DNA from 3 places in the Tardiphaga sp. 20_F10_N6_6 genome. Region 3 is predicted to be linked to each of the others. Evidence: predicted binding sites of a transcription regulator. Region 3 holds the regulator's gene; each other region holds the start of a gene.

Region 1 (3,274 bases), 1.3 Mb from region 3:
GGCAAGCCTTGTAACAAATCCCATGCAAAAGAAAACCCGAACGCCTGCTGCAAAGTCGGTCAAACCTTCCATGAAGCCGGCGTTGCGCGGTTCCAAGGCGTTGGTGTCGCTGCCAAAAAGCCGCGCGCCGGCGGCCGCGCTGACGATTCGGGCGGCTGGAAGCGCAACTCACACAGGCCGAGGCGAAGATTGCCGAATTGCGAGCTTCGGCGGAAACCGACTTCCTGCTCGACATTCTCAACCGCCGTGGCTTTGCCCGCGAGCTGACCCGCGCCGTGGCCTTCATCGCCCGCTATAGCGCGACGGGTGCACTGATTGTGCTCGATGCCGCGATCGACCAGCTCACTTTCGTCTTCCGCGACATCAACGTGTCGGCTGGCGCCTCTGCAGGCGTCGCACTGCTGGGTCCCGATGTCGATGGCGAAGCCGCGTTGGTTCAGGCCGACAGGGCGATGTACGTGCGCAAGACCGCGCGACGCGCGAAAGTGTAGTTAGCCATCGCCGGCGTTGGCGCCTTACAACGCGCTGAGGTCGCTTGGCACTTCGCCAAAGGCGCGGATCACCTGGGCGTCGCCGAACTCGCCGATCATCGGATCGCCGGTACGGCTGAAGGCCAATGCGCCGATTGAACCTGGCGCACGGGACAATAGTTCGGCGCGGCGGATGGCGCCGGATGCGCTCTGACATTCCTCGGCGGCACCGGCGGCGGGCGAACCAGAGTCGTCGTGCAGGAAGGGCAGTGCGACATAATAGGTGATATCGGCCATGGTGCCTCACGAGTCGATTGATCTCGGCGTAAGTTTGTTCTTATTTTGTTCTTATTGTCAAGTTTCGGCAGCGTCTTGTTTGCGGTCGCCCCGTTCCGCTCCTGTGAGGCCGCAACGGCTGGCTTGCGCGGTGCGAGCGCCAGCGCCATCGCGATCAATTCGCGCAGCCTCAGCAGTTTTCACCGCGCCACGATGCGATGCTGGCCAGAATTAAGTTTGGCTGTCGTGCCTACGATGCCGCGCGAAAAGAGCGGCGGCCGTCGCGAAGCAAGGTTTTTACGACGGGCGAGTTCAACACCCAGCCTGCTGCATTCACCGCGAGTTAAAGAAAGCCGATCTATTGATCGTCACGCATCGGGTTGCAGTCATGGCCGCTCTTTAGCCGACGGCCAGAGCGTGACGCATTGTCTCAGGCGATAATATCCGGGGTGATCTGATCTTCGATGAAGGAGATGCGGTCTTTCAGCTGAAGCTTTCTCTTCTTCAACCGTTGCAGTCGCAAAAGATCGGGTGCCGGTGAATGTTGCAAGGCATCGATAGCGGCGTCGAGGTCGCGATGTTCTTGCTGCAATCGGGCGAGTTCTAACGGGAGTTCGCGATCTTCGTCGTCGTTCATGTTTCTAGCTGACTGGATTCGCAAGTCATTTGCGAGGAATTTCTAGGATGACTATCGCCGGTGCAGGCGCACCACGCAAGCCGTCCGGTTCCATGTTTTTGCTGCGCAATTAGGTCACGATTCGTTTCAGACGATACCCGAAGCTCAAAATACACTTTTCAATACCCATCGACAGATGTCCACTGTCATGTAGAATTCATCGTCCAACCGAACGTATCCTGAGGTTCAATCCTACCGAGGAGTTTTCGAATGGCACTACAGGCGCATCTCGTCGAACTGGAACGCAAGCACAAAGTTCTCGAAAGCGAATTGCACGAAGCGCTCGTGCACCTGTCTACCGACGATCTCCGCATCGTCGAACTCAAGCGTCGAAAACTGATGGTCAGGGACGAAATCCAGCGTCTCAAAAACGGGGCCAGCGAAACGGTGCACTGATCAACGGCTGCACTGATCAGCGAACGATAAATCACAGCATCGACATCGTCGTCTACGTCACTGCTTTCGCGTAGGTGCGATGACGTCTTCCCCTCATCCCGCGATAGGTTTGCGACGAAGCTCCAGTATTCGGTTGGCCTGGATCGCTTCGCCTGCAACCTTTCGCGTTCAATGTCCCGCCATCTCAGCCACGTAGTCCGCGATGGCCAGCGATGATGTCAGCCCCGGTGACTCGATGCCGAACAGGTTGATAAGGCCCGGCACGCCATGGGTCTGGGCACCCTGGATCATGAAATCCTGCACCGCGACTGCGGGCGGCACGATCTTCGGCCGCATTCCTGAATAGCTCGGCATTAATGCGCCGTCCGGCAGACTTGGCCAGTAGCGCCTGATAGCCGGATAGAACCTCTCTCCGCGTGCCGGATCGACCGTGTAGTCGATGTGATCCACCCACTCGACGTCAGGGCCGAAACGCGCCTGGCCGGCCAGATCGAGCGTCAGATGCACCCCGAGGCCGCCCGGTTCCGGCACGGGATAGATCAGCCGCGAGAACGGTGCTTTCGCATTGCAGCTGAAATAACAGCCTTTCGCCAGATAAGCGGGCGGTATCAGGTCGAGCGGCATGCCGTCGAGCATGCGGGCGATCGCGGTTGCGGACAGGCCTGCTGAATTGATCAGCATGTCGCAGGCTAGTGTCATCGGAGCCTCGCCGCCGACATCCAGTTCGAAACCGTCGGCGGTGACCCGGCCACGTTCCAGCGGCGCGAGGAATGCGAAGGCCGCGCCGGCGGCTTCCGCTTCACCGCGCAGCGACAACATGTAGCTGTGGCTATCGACGATTCCGGTGGAGGGGGACAACAGCGCGGCTTCGCAAGCCAATGCCGGCTCCAGCGCCCGTGCCTCTGTCCCGGATAATTGCTCGAGATCAGCGACGCCATTGGCTTCGGCATGCGCTTTGATCGACGCCAGTTTGGCGATCTCCTCCGGACGTGTGGCGACGATCAGTTTCCCGGAGTTGCGATGTGGGATGCCGCGATCGCGGCAATAATCATAGAGCGCCTGTTTTCCAGCGACGCAGAGCCGTGCCATCAGGCTTCCGGCCGGATAATAGATGCCGGCATGGATGACCTCGCTGTTGCGCGACGAGGTCACGGTACCGATCGCGTCCGCGGCCTCTAGCACGATGACCTCGCGTCCCGCTTCCGCCAGTCGCCGGGCGATCGCAAGACCCACGACGCCGGCGCCCACCACCACGCATTCAACCTTGTCCATGTCGCGTCCGATAGTTTGCTGCGCCGGTCAGCTGCGGTTCGACCTTGCGCATGTGGCGCATTAGTAAAACATTAAGCATCACAGCTAATTACCACCAAATTTCGCCGCATTCTGCAGGTGCGACGATACGCATTTACCTGATCCACATACCTGTAACCAAACACTCACGCTGCGAATACGCGGG
Region 2 (3,274 bases), 3.2 Mb from region 3:
AAGCTGTTGGCCTATATCCTGTCCGGCACGCTGGCCGGTTTCGCCGGCGCGCTGAAGGTGTTTGTGGCGCAGAACGCCTCGCTCACCGACGTGCACTGGAGCATGTCCGGTGAAATCGTGCTGATCACGCTGGTCGGCGGCCTCGGCACGCTGTTCGGGCCGGTGGTGGGCGCCTTCGTCATCATCGCCATGCAGCAATATCTCGCCGGCTTCGGCCAGTGGGTGACGGTGATCCAAGGCGTGATCTTTGTGGTCTGCGTGCTGACCTTCCGCCGCGGCGTCATTGGCGAAATCGCGCATTACTTCAAGCGGTCGCTGTAGTTCGCCGTTGTCCTACTTCTCCGATCCGGAGGCGGTGGCACGCTATGCAGAAGGCCCGGTGCGGCAAGTGCCGGGCTTCCTTGGGCTGCAGCAGATGGCGGGTATTCTCCTTGCGGAACGAGCGCCGGACGACGCCCATGTGCTCGTGCTTGGCGCGGGCGGCGGACTGGAGCTGAAAGCATTCGCGGCGACGCGGCCTGGATGGCGTTTTTGCGGCGTCGATCCATCGGCCGAGATGCTGGGACTGGCCAAGCGCATGCTCGGTCCGCTTGCATCGCGCGTCGATCTCCATGAAGGCTATATCGACGGCGCGCCCGAGGGGCCGTTCGATGCGGCGACCTGCATCCTGACCCTGCATTTCATCCCGGAGGAGGAGCGTCGACGCACGCTGGCCGAGGTGCACCGGCGGCTCAAGCCGGGTGCTCCCTTCGTCGTCGCCCACCACAGCTTTCCCCAGCACGACGGAGAAAAGGCCAGATGGTTGTCCCGTTACGCAGCTTTTGCGGCGGCATCCGGCGTACCGGCCGCCAATGCGGAGAATGCGATCTCGGCGATCGGCGAACGCTTGCCGCTGCTGTCGCCGGAGCAGGACGAAGCCCTGCTGCGGGACGCGGGCTTCACCGACATCGCCCTTTTCTATGCCGGGTTCACGTTCCGGGGCTGGGTCGCCTACAGGGCGTAGCTGTCGAGGGGGCTGCGGTCGACTTTCCGCCGCAGCGTGAATGGCGAAATCGCGCATTACTTCAAGCGGTCGCTCTAAATCCAGGCACTGCCTTAGGAAAAGCAGGCTGTCATAAAGCGGTGGATGATCGGGCCTAAAAGGTGTGCGATTGCCCGTCTTGGCCGGAAATGCTTTATGACATCCGTGTGACACAGGGCCGCCCGGCGGTGGCCCCGCGGGACCATGTCCGCCATCTGGCGGTCCGGTCGCTGCGTTTTCCTGACAGTTGGATGAGATGATGCTGCGCTGGTTCCGGTCCTTTCTGCCCCGGGAGGAAAGGTTTTTCGACCTGTTCGCCCGCCATTCAGTGACCGTGGTCGAGGGCTCCAAGGCGCTTGCGGGGATGCTGGAAGGCGGCGACGAGACGCCGGTCTACTGTCAGCGCGTCAACCAGTTCGAGAACGACGCCGACGCCATCACCCGCGAGGTGCTGACCGCCGTTCGCCGCACTTTCATCACGCCGTTCGATCGCGTCGACATCAAGAACCTCATCACGGCGATGGATGATTCCATCGACCAGATGCAGCAGACGGCGAAAGCGGTGATGCTGTTCGAGGTGCGCCAGTTCGAGCCGCCGATGCGCGAAATCGGCACGCTGCTGGTGGAGTGTGCCAACCTTGTCGGTCGCGCCGTGCCGCTGATGAGCGCCATCGGCGATAATGTCGGCCTGCTCACCGCGATCACCGAGGAAGTCGGCAAGCTCGAAGGCCGCGTCGACGATCTGCATGACATCGGGCTCAAGGAGCTGTTTCTCAAGCATCGTGACGCCAACACCATGGATTTCGTGGTCGGCGCCGAGATCTACAAGCACCTTGAAAAGGTGGCCGACCGCTTCGACGACGTCGCGAACGAGATCAACAGCATCGTCATCGAACAAGTATAAGGCAGGGCCATCAGGTGGACGCCACGCTCGCCTTTCCGGTGCTGATCGGCCTCATCGCCATCGCATTGCTGTTCGACTTTCTCAACGGCTTGCATGACGCTGCCAATTCGATCGCGACGATCGTCTCGACGCGCGTGCTGCGGCCGCAATATGCGGTGCTGTGGGCCGCATTCTTCAACTTCATCGCCTTCCTGGTGTTCGGTCTGCATGTCGCCAACACCATCGGCACCGGGATCATCGAGCCCAGCGTCATCGATCCCGCGGTGATCTTCGCAGCACTCATGGGTGCCATCGTCTGGAACGTGATCACCTGGGGCCTCGGCATTCCCTCGAGCTCGTCGCATGCGCTGATCGGTGGCTTGCTCGGGGCAGGTGTTGCCAAGGCAGGTCTCTCGGCAGCCTTGTGGACCGGGCTGTCCAAGGCGCTGCTGGCCATTGTGCTGTCGCCGCTGGTGGGCTTCCTGCTGGCGCTGGTGCTGGTGGCTATCGTGTCATGGGCCTCGGTGCGCTCGACGCCTTTTGCCGTGGACCGCGCCTTCCGCATTCTACAATTCGTCTCGGCCTCGCTCTATTCGCTCGGCCATGGCGGCAATGATGCGCAGAAGACCATGGGCATCATCGCAGTGCTGCTGTATTCGCAGGGCCATCTCGGCACGGAATTCTCGGTGCCGTTCTGGGTCGTGCTGTCATGTCAGGCGGCGATGGCGCTGGGCACGCTGATGGGCGGCTGGCGCATCGTCCGCACCATGGGCCTGCGCATCACCAAACTCACGCCGATGCAGGGCTTCTGCGCGGAGACCGGTGGTGCAGCGACGCTGTTCGCGGCGACGTTCCTCGGCGTTCCCGTCTCGACCACGCACACCATCACCGGTGCGATCGTCGGCGTTGGCGCAGCCCGTCGCGTATCAGCGGTGCGCTGGAACGTGGCGAGTTCGATCGTCTATGCCTGGGTGATCACGATCCCGGCCGCGGCGATCGTCGCCGCCGCGACTTACTGGATCGTGAAGCTGCTGCATCTGAGCTTTATCTGACGCAGGTCACGACACCAGCTTCAGTCCCGCAATGCCCGCCACGATCAGCCCGATACAGGTGATCCGCGCTACGGTGGCCGGGTCGCCGAACAAGTACATGCCCAGCGCCGCGGTGCCGACCGCGCCGATGCCGGTCCACACCGCATAGGCGGTTCCCATCGGCAGTTCCTTGAGGGCGAGGGCGAGCATGCCGACGGACGCAGTCATGCTGATGAGGGTGAGGACGGAGGGGATGAGGCGGGTGAAGCCTTCGGTATATTTGAGCCCGACGGCCCAGCCGACTTCAAGCAGACCCGCAACGAACAACAATAGCCAAGC
Region 3 (3,274 bases):
CGGGCGGTCAGCAGCAGCGCCTGTGCATCGCGCGCACCATCGCGGTGCGGCCGGAAGTGATCCTGTTCGACGAGCCGTGCTCGGCGCTGGATCCGATCTCGACCGCGAAGATCGAGGAGCTGATCGACGAGTTGAAGGATCAGTATACGATCGCGATCGTGACCCATAACATGCAGCAGGCTGCCCGCGTCTCCGACAGCACGGCCTTCATGTATCTCGGCGAGTTGATCGAGTTCGATCAGACCAACAAGATCTTCACGTCGCCGACCGATCGCCGCACCCAGGATTACATCACCGGCCGCTTCGGCTGACGCGACACATTCGCGGGAGGAATTTGAGATGGCTTTTGAACACACCACCAAGGCTTTCGACGACGATCTGCAGGAGCTGACCCGTCTCGTTGCCGAGATGGGTGGCCTCGCGGAACGGCAGATCGTCGAATCCGTCGATGCGCTGATCCGCCGGGACGTCGCGCTCGGTGCGCGCGTCGTCGCCACTGACTCCGAGATCGACCAGTTGCAGCGCACGATCGAAGAGCGCGCCGTGCTGACCATCGCCAAGCGCCAGCCAATGGCTGTCGATTTGCGCGAGATCGTCGGCGCGCTGCGCGTCGCCACTGATCTGGAACGCATCGGCGATCTCTCCAAGAACATCGGCAAGCGCGTCAATGCACTCGACAGCGACTTCCATCCGCTGAAGCTGATCCGCGGCCTCGAGCACATGACCGACCTCGTGACCACCCAGGTCAAGGCCGTGCTCGACGCCTATGCCGCACATGATCTGCCCGCTGCGATGACGGTGTGGAAGGGCGACGAGGAAATCGACGCGATCTGCACCTCGCTGTTCCGCGAACTCCTGACCTATATGATGGAAGACCCGCGTAACATTTCGTTCTGTATCCACCTGATGTTCTGCGCCAAGAACATCGAGCGGATCGGTGACCATGCCACCAATATTGCGGAAACCGTGTTCTACATGATCGAGGGCCAGCAAATCCTCGACAAGCGCCCGAAGGGCGACATGACCACATTCGCGAACACGCCGACGGTCTGAAGCATGATCCGGAAAAGTGGAAGCCAGTCTTCCGCAAGGATCATGATTTAAAGACTTGTCGGACGTCACTGAGGGTATTGATCAAGATGGCTGTGAATGCACGCATTCTGGTTGTGGAAGATGAAGAGGCACTAACGACGCTGCTTCGCTACAACCTCGACGCCGAAGGCTATGATGTTGAAACCGTCGCTCGCGGCGACGATGCCGACACCCGCTTGAAGGAGCGGGTGCCGGATCTCGTGGTGCTCGACTGGATGCTGCCGGGCCTGTCCGGCATCGAACTGTGCCGCCGCTTGCGCGCACGGCCCGAAACCAAGGCATTGCCGATCATCATGCTGACGGCGCGCGGCGAAGAGAGCGAGCGCGTTCGCGGTCTCGCCACCGGTGCCGACGACTACATCGTCAAGCCGTTCTCGGTGCCGGAGCTCCTGGCCCGCGTGAAGGGCCTGCTCCGTCGTGCAGCTCCCGAGCGTCTCGCCACCGTCCTGGCGTTTGGCGACATCGAACTCGACCGCGACAAGCGCCGCGTCGTGCGGTCCAGCCGTCCGATCGATCTCGGTCCGACCGAATATCGCCTGCTGGAGTTCTTCCTGGAACATCCGGGCCGCGTGTTCAGCCGCGAGCAGTTGCTCGACAGCGTCTGGGGCCGCGACATCTATATCGACGAGCGCACCGTCGACGTGCATATCGGCCGCCTGCGCAAGCTGCTCAATCCCGCTGGCGAGCCCGATCCAATCCGCACCGTGCGCGGTGCCGGCTACGCGCTGGACGACCGGTTCGACAAGGCGGCGGAGTAGGTATCTTCCTTCTCCCCCGCAAGCGGGGCGAGGTTAGAAGCCCCCAAGCAAAAAATGCCCGGCTCATCGCCGGGCATTTTCATTTGGTTTAGATGCTTTCCAGCTCAGCGCGTCGGCTTCGGCACTGCGCGGCGGCGGTCGCTTGCCGGCTGATAAGCGATGCGCGAGTGATGCGCGCAATAGGGGGCGCCGGCCAGGGCCTTGCCGCCGCAGAAATAGAAGTCCGCGCTCGACGGATCGCCGATCGGCCAATGGCAGGTGGCTTCGTTGAGTTCGACCAGCGACAGGCGCTGGCTGATCGGCACGATGTTGTCATAGGCGATCGGGTCGGGCTCGGCCTCGATCTCGTAATTATGGGCCAGCGCGGTATTGCCGCGTGCCATCGGGCGGGCAACGCGTACCATCTGCTGCGCCGGGCGCGCCTTGCGCTGCCGCGGAGCTGCCGAGGAGGGGCTCTTGGCACGGCCGGACAGGCCAAGGCGGTGAACCTTGCCGATCACGGCATTGCGGGTCACGTTACCGAGTTCCGCAGCGATCTGGCTGGCGGAAAGGCCGCCTTCCCAGAGTTTCTTCAACTGTTCGACGCGATCGTCGGTCCATGTCATTACCGTCATCGCCGTTTTCCCTTCGTGAGCGCCGGCCTGACCGGGCAGCGCTGCGAGTTGAGACTTCAAAAATCCCTGCGGTCAGAATCCTTTAGCGCTCACCGGGCGCGAATTTCGCGTCCGGCTGTTACGCCGCACTGGATGTGTCAAAAGGATCTACCGCCGCACGAGATGTCGTATCCGACGAGGCAAAAGCTACAATATGCCGTGACTCGCGCGCAAGAGTCGGGCATGCCGCGTCCACATGCTTCTGCAAATAAAGCTGCAAAATCGGCTTTTTCTGCGACTCCGTGTGACTCGAAAGCCGCAGTGCGCGGTTGACAGTCTTCACAGCACACATAGAATAATGCCCACGTGCCGCCCGAGAAGGGCGGCACGTTTCGTTTCTAGGGTCCGTTGTTCGATTTCGCACAGTTGTCATCGACGCGGCCGCAGTCTTTTCGATCGGATCGGTTATGACCAGCAACGCAACGTCTTCGCCCCTCTCTCAGGCTCACTTGCTGCCTGTTTTCGCGCGTGCGGATGTCGCTTTCGAGCGCGGTGAAGGCGCGTGGCTGATTGGAACCGATGGCGAGCGCTATCTCGATTTCACCAGCGGCGTTGCCGTGAACGCACTTGGCCATGCGCACCCACATATGGTTGCCGCATTGCAGGAGCAGGCCACCAAGCTCTGGCATATGTCGAACCTGTTCAAGAGCCCGGACGGCGAGCGCCTCGCCGCGCGGCTGTGCGAACAAAGCTTTGCCGACTTCGTGTTCTTCGCCAATTCGGGTGCGGAAGCGATGGAATGCGCGATCAAGGTGACCCGCCACTATCATT

Evidence for each region. The regulator PhoB, encoded in region 3, activates phosphate uptake and scavenging genes when phosphate is short. The targets are predictions, from matches to a motif close to TGTCATNNANCTGTCAT.
Region 1: AB7813_RS15825 (YdcH family protein) is a predicted target of PhoB. The motif match lies at 1,567-1,583, and genes of this name have one in related genera.
Region 2: AB7813_RS06550 (DUF47 domain-containing protein) is a predicted target of PhoB. The motif match lies at 1,262-1,278, and genes of this name have one in related genera.

What each region holds. Positions count from the first base shown of each region.
Region 1 is NZ_CP197239.1:3,280,170-3,283,443, reverse strand. It holds gene AB7813_RS15845 (hypothetical protein) at 1-96, opposite strand, end outside; gene AB7813_RS15840 (hypothetical protein) at 198-491, shown strand; gene AB7813_RS15835 (hypothetical protein) at 516-767, opposite strand; gene AB7813_RS15830 (YdcH family protein) at 1,177-1,383, opposite strand; gene AB7813_RS15825 (YdcH family protein) at 1,633-1,818, shown strand; gene AB7813_RS15820 (NAD(P)/FAD-dependent oxidoreductase) at 1,987-3,090, opposite strand.
Region 2 is NZ_CP197239.1:1,373,376-1,376,649, reverse strand. It holds gene AB7813_RS06560 (branched-chain amino acid ABC transporter permease) at 1-321, shown strand, start outside; gene AB7813_RS06555 (class I SAM-dependent methyltransferase) at 329-1,003, shown strand; gene AB7813_RS06550 (DUF47 domain-containing protein) at 1,281-1,925, shown strand; gene AB7813_RS06545 (inorganic phosphate transporter) at 1,940-2,956, shown strand; gene sugE (quaternary ammonium compound efflux SMR transporter SugE) at 2,963-3,274, opposite strand, start outside.
Region 3 is NZ_CP197239.1:4,605,539-4,608,812, forward strand. It holds gene pstB (phosphate ABC transporter ATP-binding protein PstB) at 1-311, shown strand, start outside; gene phoU (phosphate signaling complex protein PhoU) at 340-1,053, shown strand; gene phoB (phosphate regulon transcriptional regulator PhoB) at 1,146-1,850, shown strand; gene AB7813_RS22115 (GcrA family cell cycle regulator) at 1,955-2,464, opposite strand; gene AB7813_RS22120 (aspartate aminotransferase family protein) at 2,911-3,274, shown strand, end outside.